2 regions of the Streptomyces sp. NPDC006516 genome follow, and region 1 is predicted to be linked to the other one. Evidence: riboswitches for the same ligand, from Rfam matches in the RefSeq annotation. Region 1 holds a riboswitch; the other holds the start of a gene.
What was found. Region 1 has a riboswitch for S-adenosylmethionine ahead of ABZY45_RS04140 (aminotransferase class V-fold PLP-dependent enzyme). Riboswitches for the same ligand answer to the same signal wherever they lie in the genome.

Region 1 (5,016 bases):
CTGGCGGGAGCGGGCCAGGGAGCTCGGGACCGCGGCCACCGCGGGCGGGGCCCCCGTCACGTACGGGCTCATCGCGCTGTGCTGCGCGGTGTTCCTGATCAGCCCGCTCTCCGGCTTCAACCCCGTCTACGGCAGTGCCGACAGCCTGCTGGCCGCGCAGGCCGGGTACTTCGAGCGGTGGGGTGTGATCCCCAGCGAGCTCGTGGCCGGCTCCGCACGCGCGACGCTGACCCCGCTGACCGCGCTCTTCGTGCACGGCAGCTGGCTGCACCTGCTGGGCAACATGCTGTTCCTGTACGTGTTCGGCGCGATGGCCGAGGAGCGCATGGGCCGGATCGAGTTCAGCTTCTTCTACGTGGCGTGCGGTTACTTCGCGCTCGTGGCCTACGCGGTGGTGCACGCGGATTCCGGCCAGACCCTGGTGGGCGCGTCCGGGGCGATCTCGGCGGTGCTCGGCGCGTTCCTCTACCTCTTCCCCCGCGCCCGGGTCACCAGCCTCTTCCCCTTCCTGTTCTTCCTGCCGCTGCGCTTCCCCGCCTGGATCGTGCTCGTGTTCTGGTTCGTCCTGCAGTGGCTGGCGGCCCGGAGCGCGGGCAGCGGCCCGGGCGTGGCGTACCTCGCGCACGTCGCGGGCTTCGCGGCCGGGTTTCTCTACGCCTGGGTGCGTTTCCGGGGTGGTACTAGAGTGAAGTCTCCAGCCACGGCCACTGAGGGAGAAAGCCAGCCGTGATCACCGCGATCGTGCTCATCAAAACCAGCGTGGACCGGATTCCCGAGATCGCCGAGGCCATCGCGGCGTTGGACAGCGTCAGCGAGGTCTTCTCGGTCACCGGTACGTACGACCTGATCGCCATGGTCCGGGTGCCCCGGCACGACGACCTGGCCGACGTCATCCCCGGCAGGATCAGCAAGATCCCGGGCGTCGAGGCCACCGACACCCATGTCGCCTTCCGGACGTACTCGCAGCACGACCTCGAGGCGGCCTTCGCCATCGGTCTCGACGCCTAGTACGGCACACGGCACACGGCTCCGGCCGGGTGGGGCAGGCAGGCGCCTGCCCCACCCGGCCGGAGCCGTGTCGCTTCCGATCAGACCTGGGCCGCGCCGCGGTCGGGAACGCAGCGGCCGTCCTCGGTGCGGTAGGTCCAGCGGGCCCCCTTGCCGACGAGCTCCCGGACCGCGCCCAGGAACCGCTCGACGTGCTCGTCCGGCGTACCCGCCCCGAAGCTCACCCGGATGGCGTTGAGCGACCGCTCCCCCGGCGCGGCCTCGGGCGCGCCGCACTCGCCCGGGTCCTGCGGCTCGCTGCCGAGCAGGGTGCGCACCAGCGGGTGGGCGCAGAACAGTCCGTCGCGCACCCCGATGCCGTACTCCGCGGAGAGTGCCGCCGCGAAGTGCGAGCTGTTCCAGCCCTCGACCACGAAGGAGATGACGCCGACCCGCGGGGCGTCGTCACCGAACAGCGAGAGCACCTTGACCTCGGGCACGTCCGCGAGGCCCTCACGGACCCGGGAGACCAGCTGCTGCTCCCGTGCGACGAGCTTGTCGAAGCCCGCCTCGGTCAGGGCCTTGCAGGCGGAGGCGATGGAGTAGACACCGATGACGTTGGGCGAGCCGGCCTCGTGCCGGGCGGCCGTGGTGTGCCACTCGACGTCCACGCCGCCGTCGGCGCGCCGGGCGACCTTACGGGAGGCACCGCCGCCCGCGAGGTACGGCTCGGCGTCCCGCAGCCAGTCGGTACGGCCCGCGAGCACGCCCGAGCCGAAGGGCGCGTACAGCTTGTGCCCGGAGAAGGCGACCCAGTCGACGTCCAGCTCGGCGATGTCGACCGGGTGGTGGGGCGCCAGCTGCGCCGCGTCGAGCACGATCCGCGCACCGTGCGCGTGGGCGGCGGCCGCGAGCTCCTTCACCGGCCACAGCTCACCGGTGACATTGGACGCACCGGTGACGCAGACCAGCGCGGGGCCGTGGGGGTCACGGTCGGCGAGGGCCTTCTCCAGCGTGGCCACCGCCTGGGCCGGGGTGCGCGGGGCGTCGAGGTAGGTCACCCGGGCGTCACGCCACGGAAGCAGCGAGGCGTGGTGCTCGGTCTCGAACACGAACACCTCGCAGTCGGCGGGGAGCGCGGCGGCGAGCAGGTTGAGGGAGTCGGTCGTCGAGCGGGTGAAGACCACCTGGTCGTCCGCGCGGCAGCCGAGGAACTCCGCGACGGTCACGCGGCTGCTCTCGAAGAGGTCGGTGGAGAGCTGCGAGAGGTAGCCGGCCCCGCGGTGCACGCTGCCGTAGTACGGGGCGTAGGCGGCCACGTCGTCCCAGACCCGCTGGAGAGCCGGAGCACTGGCGGCGTAGTCGAGGGCCGCGTACGTGACATCTCCGCCCGTCACGAGCGGAACGGTGACATCCGCGCCCAGAACCGGCAGCGGGGCACAAATGGACTGGTCGACGGCAGTGGTGGAGACAGACATGGCGAACTCCCGTAAGAGGCAGGCGAAATCCGCGCGCCGGCAGTCATGAAGGGACGCGGCAGCGCGTGGAGAGAAAAGAAGGGTGCGCGGAGAAGGGCGTTGAGCCCTATCGCATTCGCTTGCTCACAAGAGGCTCCCTGGGACCAGGACCCCAAGGGGTGGCATCAGACGATGCCGAGGGGCCCGCGCTTGCCGCAGACCTCGCTGCCTGCGGCCTGGTCTTCACCCGGGGCACCCCGCCACGGACGGAGGGTTGCCGGACAGCGGGCCGGGGCCGTAGTCGCTGTCACTCATGACCTGCGCAGCATCTTGCCACAACGGCCGCCACGCGCAAGGGCGCAGTCCGCGATGCGGACTGCGCCCTTGATCACACCGTGTGCGCCGTCAGGCGTTGCTGGCCGCCACCCAGCGCTCCAGAGCCCGCTTGGCGGCGCCCGAGTCGATCGACTCCGCGGCCCGCACCATCTTGGCCGCCAGCTGCTCGGTCAGCGTGCCCTCGCCCTGGTCCGACGCGACCAGCGCGGCGGCGGAGTTGAGCAGCACCGCGTCGCGGACCGGGCCGGTCTCCCCGTCGAGCAGCCGCCGGGCGACGTCCGCGTTGTACGAGGCGTCGGCGCCGCGCAGCGCCTCGACGGGCACCAGGTCCAGGCCGACGTCACGCGGGTCGAAGGTCTCCTCGCGCACGGCTCCGTCTCGGACGACCCAGACCCGGGAGGTCGCCGTGGTCGTCAGCTCGTCCAGGCCGTCGTCACCGCGGAAGACCAGCGCCGAGTTCCCCCGGCCGGCCAGCACACCCGCGACGATGGGCGCCATCTTCGCATCGGCCACCCCGATGGCCTGGGAACGCACCCGGGCCGGGTTGGTGAGCGGGCCGAGGATGTTGAAGGTGGTCTGGGTGCCGAGCTCCCTGCGGGCCTTGGCCGCGTACCGGAGAGCCGGGTGGAACTTCACGGCGAAGCAGAAGGTGATGCCCGCCTCCTCGGCGACGGCGACCACGCGCTGCGGAGTCAGCTCCAGGTTCACGCCGAGCTTCTCCAGCACGTCGGATGCGCCGCTCGCCGAGGAGGAGGCGCGGTTGCCGTGCTTGACGACCTTGGCTCCGGCCCCGGCGACGACGATCGCCGACATGGTGGAGATGTTGACCGTCTTGGCCATGTCGCCGCCGGTCCCCACGATGTCGACCGTGTGGCCGGGCACGTCGATGGTGTGGGCGTGTTCGTACATGGCGCGGACCAGGCCCGTGACCTCGTCCACGGTCTCGCCCTTGGACCGCAGAGCCACGGCGAAGCCGGCGATCTGCGCGTCGGTCGCCTCGCCGCTCATGATGCGGTCCATGGCCCACGCGGTGTCGTCCGCGCCCAGGTTCTCGCCGCGCAGCAACGGGGTCAGCACGCCGGGCCAGGTACGGGCCGCCACGCTGTCGCCGCCGTCCGGGGTCACAACGTTCATGGTCCGCTCCTGGGTCCACAGCCGATACAAGGATTGACTCCCACCTTATCCAGGCCCCGGGACAGCGAAGAGCCCCGTCCATCGGATGGACGGGGCTCCTGCTGTGGCGTTCAGCTGAGGTGATCAGTGGTGGCCGTGGCCGCTGGTGATCTCCTTGTACTCCTCGGCGGTGGGCTTGGCGATCTGGTTGTCCTCGCCGTAGTAGCTCTTGCTGAGCCTGACCCGCAGCTTCTGGAGTGCCGACGGCTTGCGCTCGACACCGTTCTCGTCGACCGTCGGGCCGATCTCGAGCGGCTTGTACTGCTCGTGCGCGGTGAGCGTGTGCAGCTGCTCCGGGCCGAGCGGCTCGTGGATCTCCACGAACTCACCGTGCGGCAGGCGCTTGATGGTGCCGGACTCCCGCCCGTGCAGCACCTTCTCCTTGTCGCGGCGCTGGAGGCCGAGGCAGATGCGCCGGGTGACGACGAACGCGAGGACCGGGCCGACGAAGAAGGCGATGCGCACGAACCAGCTGATCGCGTTGAGCGACAGGTGGAAGTGGGTCGCCCAGATGTCGTTGCCGCCGCCGACCAGCATCACGAAGTAGATCGTGATCCAGGCGACACCCAGACCCGTACGGGTCGGAGCGTTGCGCGGACGGTCCAGGATGTGGTGCTCGCGCTTGTCCCCGGTGATCCAGGACTCGATGAACGGGTAGAGCGCCAGCGCCGCGAGGATCACACCGAAGAGGACCAGCGGGATCAGCACGCCCAGGACCAGTGTGTGGCCCCAGAGGTTGATCTCCCAGCCCGGCATCACACGGACGAAGCCTTCGGCGAAGCCCATGTACCAGTCCGGCTGGGCGCCCGTGGACACCTGGTCGGGGCGGTAGGGGCCGAGTGCCCAGATCGGGTTGATCGTGGCGATCGCCGCGATGATCGCGATGAAACCGAAGACCAGGAAGAAGAAGCCTCCGGCCTTGGCCATGTACACCGGGAGCAGCGGCATGCCGACGACGTTCTTGTTCGTGCGGCCGGGACCCGCGAACTGCGTGTGCTTGTGGAAGAAGACCAGGATGAGGTGGCCGACCACGAGCCCGAGCATGATGCCCGGCAGCAGCAGG
Region 2 (5,016 bases), on a different contig from region 1:
TCTTCTCGTACGGGTCCTCGAGCTCGATCTCCTTGGCGATGGAAACACCATCGTTGGTGATCGTGGGCGCGCCCCACTTCTTCTCGAGGACGACGTTACGGCCCTTGGGGCCGAGGGTGACCTTGACGGCGTCGGCGAGCTGGTTCATCCCGCGCTCGAGACCGCGCCGTGCCTCCTCGTCGAACGCGATGATCTTGGCCATGTGAAGTGGTCCTCCCGGACAGGGGTGGATTTCTCCGGACCGAGAGGCGCCCGCGACGGACGGCCAGCGTGCTCACCGGTTCCTTGCCCCGGCAAGCGTGCGGGCCTCACCGGCCCGGTCCTAAGTTCTGTCACTCTCACCTGGAGAGTGCTAACGCCAATGATTAGCACTCGACCCCTGCGAGTGCAAGCGTGTCTCTCCCGTTGTGGACAACCGCGGGGACCCTGAGCGGTGCACGGGGACGCACGCGGGGCCCGTACCCCGGTGGGAGTACGGGCCCCGCGTGTGTGAGTAGCGTCGTTGGCCGACCGCGCCGAGCTCAGCCGACGGCGAGCTTGACCATGTCCGCCTGCGGCCCCTTCTGGCCCTGCGAGATCTCGAATTCAACTCGCTGACCCTCTTCGAGGGTGCGGTACCCGTCCATCTGGATCGCGCTGTAGTGGACGAAAACATCCGCACCACCGTCGACCGCGATGAAGCCGTACCCCTTCTCCGCGTTGAACCACTTGACGGTGCCCTGAGCCATGCCTAACTCCCCTATTACTGGCCCTTGCACGAGCGCCGCACTTCGCGGGCCCGGGTCAGAACTCACCCTCCGACAGGAGAGGGTGGCGTGCGCCGGAACGCGTCGACCGCGGCCGAATGTATCTGCCCAACTGCCCTCTGCAACAGGTCAATCGGACGAGAATTCTGGGCACACGTGAACGCCCGGAAGGGGGGATTTCGTGAGGATCCTGGGCAACTCGGGCCTGACAAAGGCCACTTATGGCGCAAGGAGCTCACGTACTTTGGCTGCTTCTTGACGCGGCCGGGCGCATTCTCATATGCGGGTGGCACGGGCGGCAGCGGGGGCTTCCCCAACTGTACCGTGCTCAACCATGCAGAATGGCCCCCTCCGCTTCTCTCGCGGAGGGGGCCACCCCGGTCACACATCGCAGTCGGGACCCCCGGCCCCGGTCCGTCAGCCTCCGGCGACGGCCGGGATGATCGAGACGCCGGCGCCGTCCGGCGTGGCCGCGTCCAGACCGCCCTCGAAGCGCACGTCGTCGTCGTTGACGTAGACGTTGACGAAGCGGCGCAGCTTGCCCTGGTCGTCCAGGACACGGGCACCGATCCCCGGGTGGTTCTGCTCCAGGGACGCGATGACCTCGGAGAGGGTCGCCCCCTCCGCCGGGACCTCGGCCTGACCGCCCGTGTAGGTGCGGAGGATGGTGGGGATACGGACCTTGACGCTCATGTGGGTGCCTTCCTTCGGTCTCGGGTGGTCAGTTGGCGGCGGCGAGGCCGGCGTCCCGGAACGCGTCCAGGCTGGGCCGGATCGTCGCCGACAGGCCGGTCGTGGGAGCGACCGCGTCGAGCGTCTTCAGGCCGTCACCGGTGTTGAGGACGACGGTGGTGAGGGACGGGTCGAGCAGGCCGGCGTCGATCAGCTTCTTCGTCACACCGACCGTCACCCCGCCCGCGGTCTCCGCGAAGATGCCCTCGGTGCGGGCCAGCAGCTTGATCGCGTCCACGACCTGCTCGTCGTTCACGTCCTCCACGGCGCCGCCGGTGCGCCGGGCGATGTCCAGGACGTACGGGCCGTCGGCCGGGTTGCCGATCGCCAGCGACTTGGCGATGGTGTTCGGCTTCTGGGGCCGGACGACGTCGTGGCCCGCCTTGAAGGCGGTGGAGACCGGGGAGCAGCCCTCGGCCTGGGCACCGAAGATCTTGTACGGCTTGTCCTCGACGAGGCCGAGCTTGATCAGCTCCTGGAGACCCTTGTCGATCTTCGTGAGCTGGGAGCCGGACGCGATCGGGATGACGAGCTGGTCGGGCAGCTGCCAGCCGAGCTGCTCGCAGATCTCGTACGCCAGGGTCTTGGAGCCCTCGCCGTAGTACGGCCGCAGGTTGACGTTGACGAAGCCCCAGCCCTCGCCGAGGGGGTCCCCGATGAGTTCCGAGCAGAAGCGGTTGACGTCGTCGTAATTGCCCTCGATGCCGACCAGTTCGCCGCCGTACACCGCGGCCATGACGACCTTGCCCTGCTCCAGGTCGTGCGGGATGAACACGCAGGAGCGGAAGCCGGCGCGGGCCGCGGCGGCACCCACCGCACCGGCGAGGTTGCCGGTGGAGGAGCAGGAGAGCGTGGTGAAACCGAAGGCGCGGGCGGCCTCGACGGCGATCGCGACGACACGGTCCTTGAAGGAGTGCGTCGGGTTGCCGGAGTCGTCCTTGACGTACAGACCGCCGGTCACGCCCAGCTCGCGGGCGAGGTTGTCGGCCTTGACCAGCTTCGTGAAGCCGGGGTTGATGTTGGGCTTGTCCGCGACATCGGAGGGGACGGGCAGCAGCGGCGCGTAGCGCCAGATGTTGTTCGGACCCTCGGCAATGCGCTTCTTCAGCTCTTCGGGGGAGCCGCTCGGCAGGTCGTACGCCACTTCGAGCGGCCCGAAACAGGACGCGCAGGCGAAAATCGGACCGAGCTCGAAACGCTCGCCGCATTCGCGGCAGGAAAGCGCGGCGGCGGGACCGAGGTCCACGGCGGAAGAATTGATGTCGGCTGCAACTGTCTGCACGGCCATGATGGCGGAGGCCCTTTCTCCTCATCTTCCTCGCGGCGTATTTCGCCACAAGACGGAATTGGCACCTTCCCCACCGTGACCTCGCGGTCGGCAGGAGGGTTGCCGGGACTTCAACGGGCCGTTCCCTCAGTCCCTCTGGATGAGCGCTATGGCACCGGACCAGTGGGTCCGGGCGTTTATCCGCGGACCGACCCCGAGATGCGAGGGTCCTCCGCGTTGTTCAAGACTGTAACCGAAGCACCGGACGATCGAGGTAGTCGTCCGAACCGCGAGATGGATCACATACAGGGAGTACCGACCGTGCTGGAAGAGGTGGAATGTTGGCTGACCAGGCGTTCCTGGTCCGCCGCCGACCGCCCGCTCGACCGTCTCACGGCGGCGCGGGCGAGCAATCCGCACCGCTCCCGCGTCAGCGTCGTCCTGCCCGCGCTGAACGAGGAGGCGACGGTCGGCGCGATCGTCGAGGAGATCCGGCGCGAGCTGATGGAGAAGGTCCGGCTGGTCGACGAGCTGGTGGTGATCGACTCCGGTTCCACCGACGGCACCGCCGATGCCGCCCGCCGGGCCGGCGCCCGGGTCGTGCACCGGGACTCCGTACTCCCCCGGATACCCGCCGTCCCCGGCAAGGGCGAAGTGCTGTGGCGGTCACTGCTGGTGACCAGCGGGGAGATCGTCTGCTTCGTCGACGCCGACCTCAAGGACTTCTCGGCGGACTTCGTCTCCGGCACCGTCGGCCCCCTGCTGACCGACCCCACGGTGCACTTCGTCAAGGCGATGTACGACCGCCCGCTCGGCGAAGCCGCAGGCCAGGGCGGCCGGGTCACTGAACTGGTGGCACGCCCCCTGCTCAACCTGCACTGGCCGAGCCTGTCCGGCTTCGTCCAGCCGCTGGGCGGCGAATACGCCGTGCGGCGCTCACTGCTGGAGCAGCTCCCCTTCCCGGTCGGTTACGGAGTGGAGCTGGGCCTGCTCGTGGACGCGCTGCACACGGTGGGCCTGGACGCACTGGCCCAGGTCGACGTCGGCGTACGCAAACACCGCCACCAGGACGGCCAGGCCCTCGGCAGGATGGCCGCCACGATCTACCGCACGGCGCAGCAGCGGCTCTCCCGTGGACCCCTCGTACGGCCCGAGATCACCCAGTTCGAGCGGGGGCCCGGCGGATTCGTCGCGCACACCCATGCGGTGGACACGCAGGAGAGGCCGCCGATGCGGGAGATCGCGGAGTACGCCTCACGCAACGCGGCGTAACGGTTCTTCGTGAGCCACTCCGCACACACATCACGTTTGGAGGGTTCCCGAACGGGCTAGGTTCGGGTACATGGTCTCCGAGCACGCTGCCCAGGTACTCGTCGCGTCCAACCGCGGCCCCGTGTCGTACGCACTGCGGGAGGACGGCACGCTCGAATCGAAGCGGGGCGGCGGCGGGCTCGTCTCCGGCCTCAGCGCCGTCGACGACAAGCTGTGGGTGTGCGCCGCCCTCAGCGACGGTGACCGCGAGGCCGTCCGGCGCGGCGTGTCCGAACCCGGCGTCCGGATGCTCGACATCGACGCGGGGGTCCACGCCGACGCGTACAACGGCATCGCGAACTCCGTGCTCTGGTTCGTCCATCACATGATCTACCAGACGCCTGTGGAGCCCGTCTTCGACGCGGAGTTCCGGCGGCAGTGGGCCTCCTACGAGACGTACAACCGGGCCTTCGCCGAGGCGCTCGCCGACGAGGCGGCCGAGGGCGCCGCAGTCCTGGTGCAGGACTACCACCTCTCGCTGGTCCCCGGCATACTGCGCGAGCTGCGCCCCGACCTGCGGATCGGGCACTTCTCGCACACCCCCTGGGCCCCCGTCGACTACTTCCGGCTGCTGCCCGACGACATCGGCGAGCAGTTGCTGAAGGGCATCCTGGGCGCCGACCGGGCCGCCTTCCTGACCCGGCGCTGGGCGGACGCCTTCATCAGCTGCTGCACGGAGATCCTCGGCGGCACGGGCCGCACCCGGATCGGGGCGCACGGGCTCGGCGCCGACGCCGACTTCCTGCGCCGCCGCTCCCACGAGGCTGACGTGGACGAGCGCATGGAGCTCCTCCGGGAGCAGGTGGGCGCGGACCGGCGCACGATCGTGCGGGTGGACCGCACCGAGCTCTCCAAGAACATCGTCCGGGGGCTGCACGCCTACCGGGCGCTGCTGGAGGAGCGGCCCGAATGGCGCGGACGCGTGGTCCACGTCGCCTTCGCCTACCCCTCCCGACAGGA

Region 2: it holds a riboswitch for S-adenosylmethionine, as region 1 does, so the genes downstream of both, thrC (threonine synthase) here and ABZY45_RS04140 (aminotransferase class V-fold PLP-dependent enzyme) in region 1, are expected to answer to the same signal.

Annotation. Positions count from the first base shown of each region.
Region 1 is NZ_JBEXPD010000001.1:938,770-943,785, reverse strand. It holds gene ABZY45_RS04150 (rhomboid family intramembrane serine protease) at 1-730, shown strand, start outside; gene ABZY45_RS04145 (Lrp/AsnC ligand binding domain-containing protein) at 727-1,008, shown strand; gene ABZY45_RS04140 (aminotransferase class V-fold PLP-dependent enzyme) at 1,089-2,465, opposite strand; SAM riboswitch class IV at 2,646-2,763, opposite strand; gene trpD (anthranilate phosphoribosyltransferase) at 2,850-3,914, opposite strand; gene ABZY45_RS04130 (cytochrome bc complex cytochrome b subunit) at 4,038-5,016, opposite strand, start outside.
Region 2 is NZ_JBEXPD010000002.1:143,308-148,323, reverse strand. It holds gene groL (chaperonin GroEL) at 1-202, opposite strand, end outside; gene ABZY45_RS06720 (cold-shock protein) at 522-728, opposite strand; gene ABZY45_RS06715 (MoaD/ThiS family protein) at 1,164-1,439, opposite strand; gene thrC (threonine synthase) at 1,468-2,766, opposite strand; SAM riboswitch class I at 2,785-2,912, opposite strand; gene ABZY45_RS06705 (glucosyl-3-phosphoglycerate synthase) at 3,067-4,017, shown strand; gene ABZY45_RS06700 (trehalose-6-phosphate synthase) at 4,088-5,016, shown strand, end outside.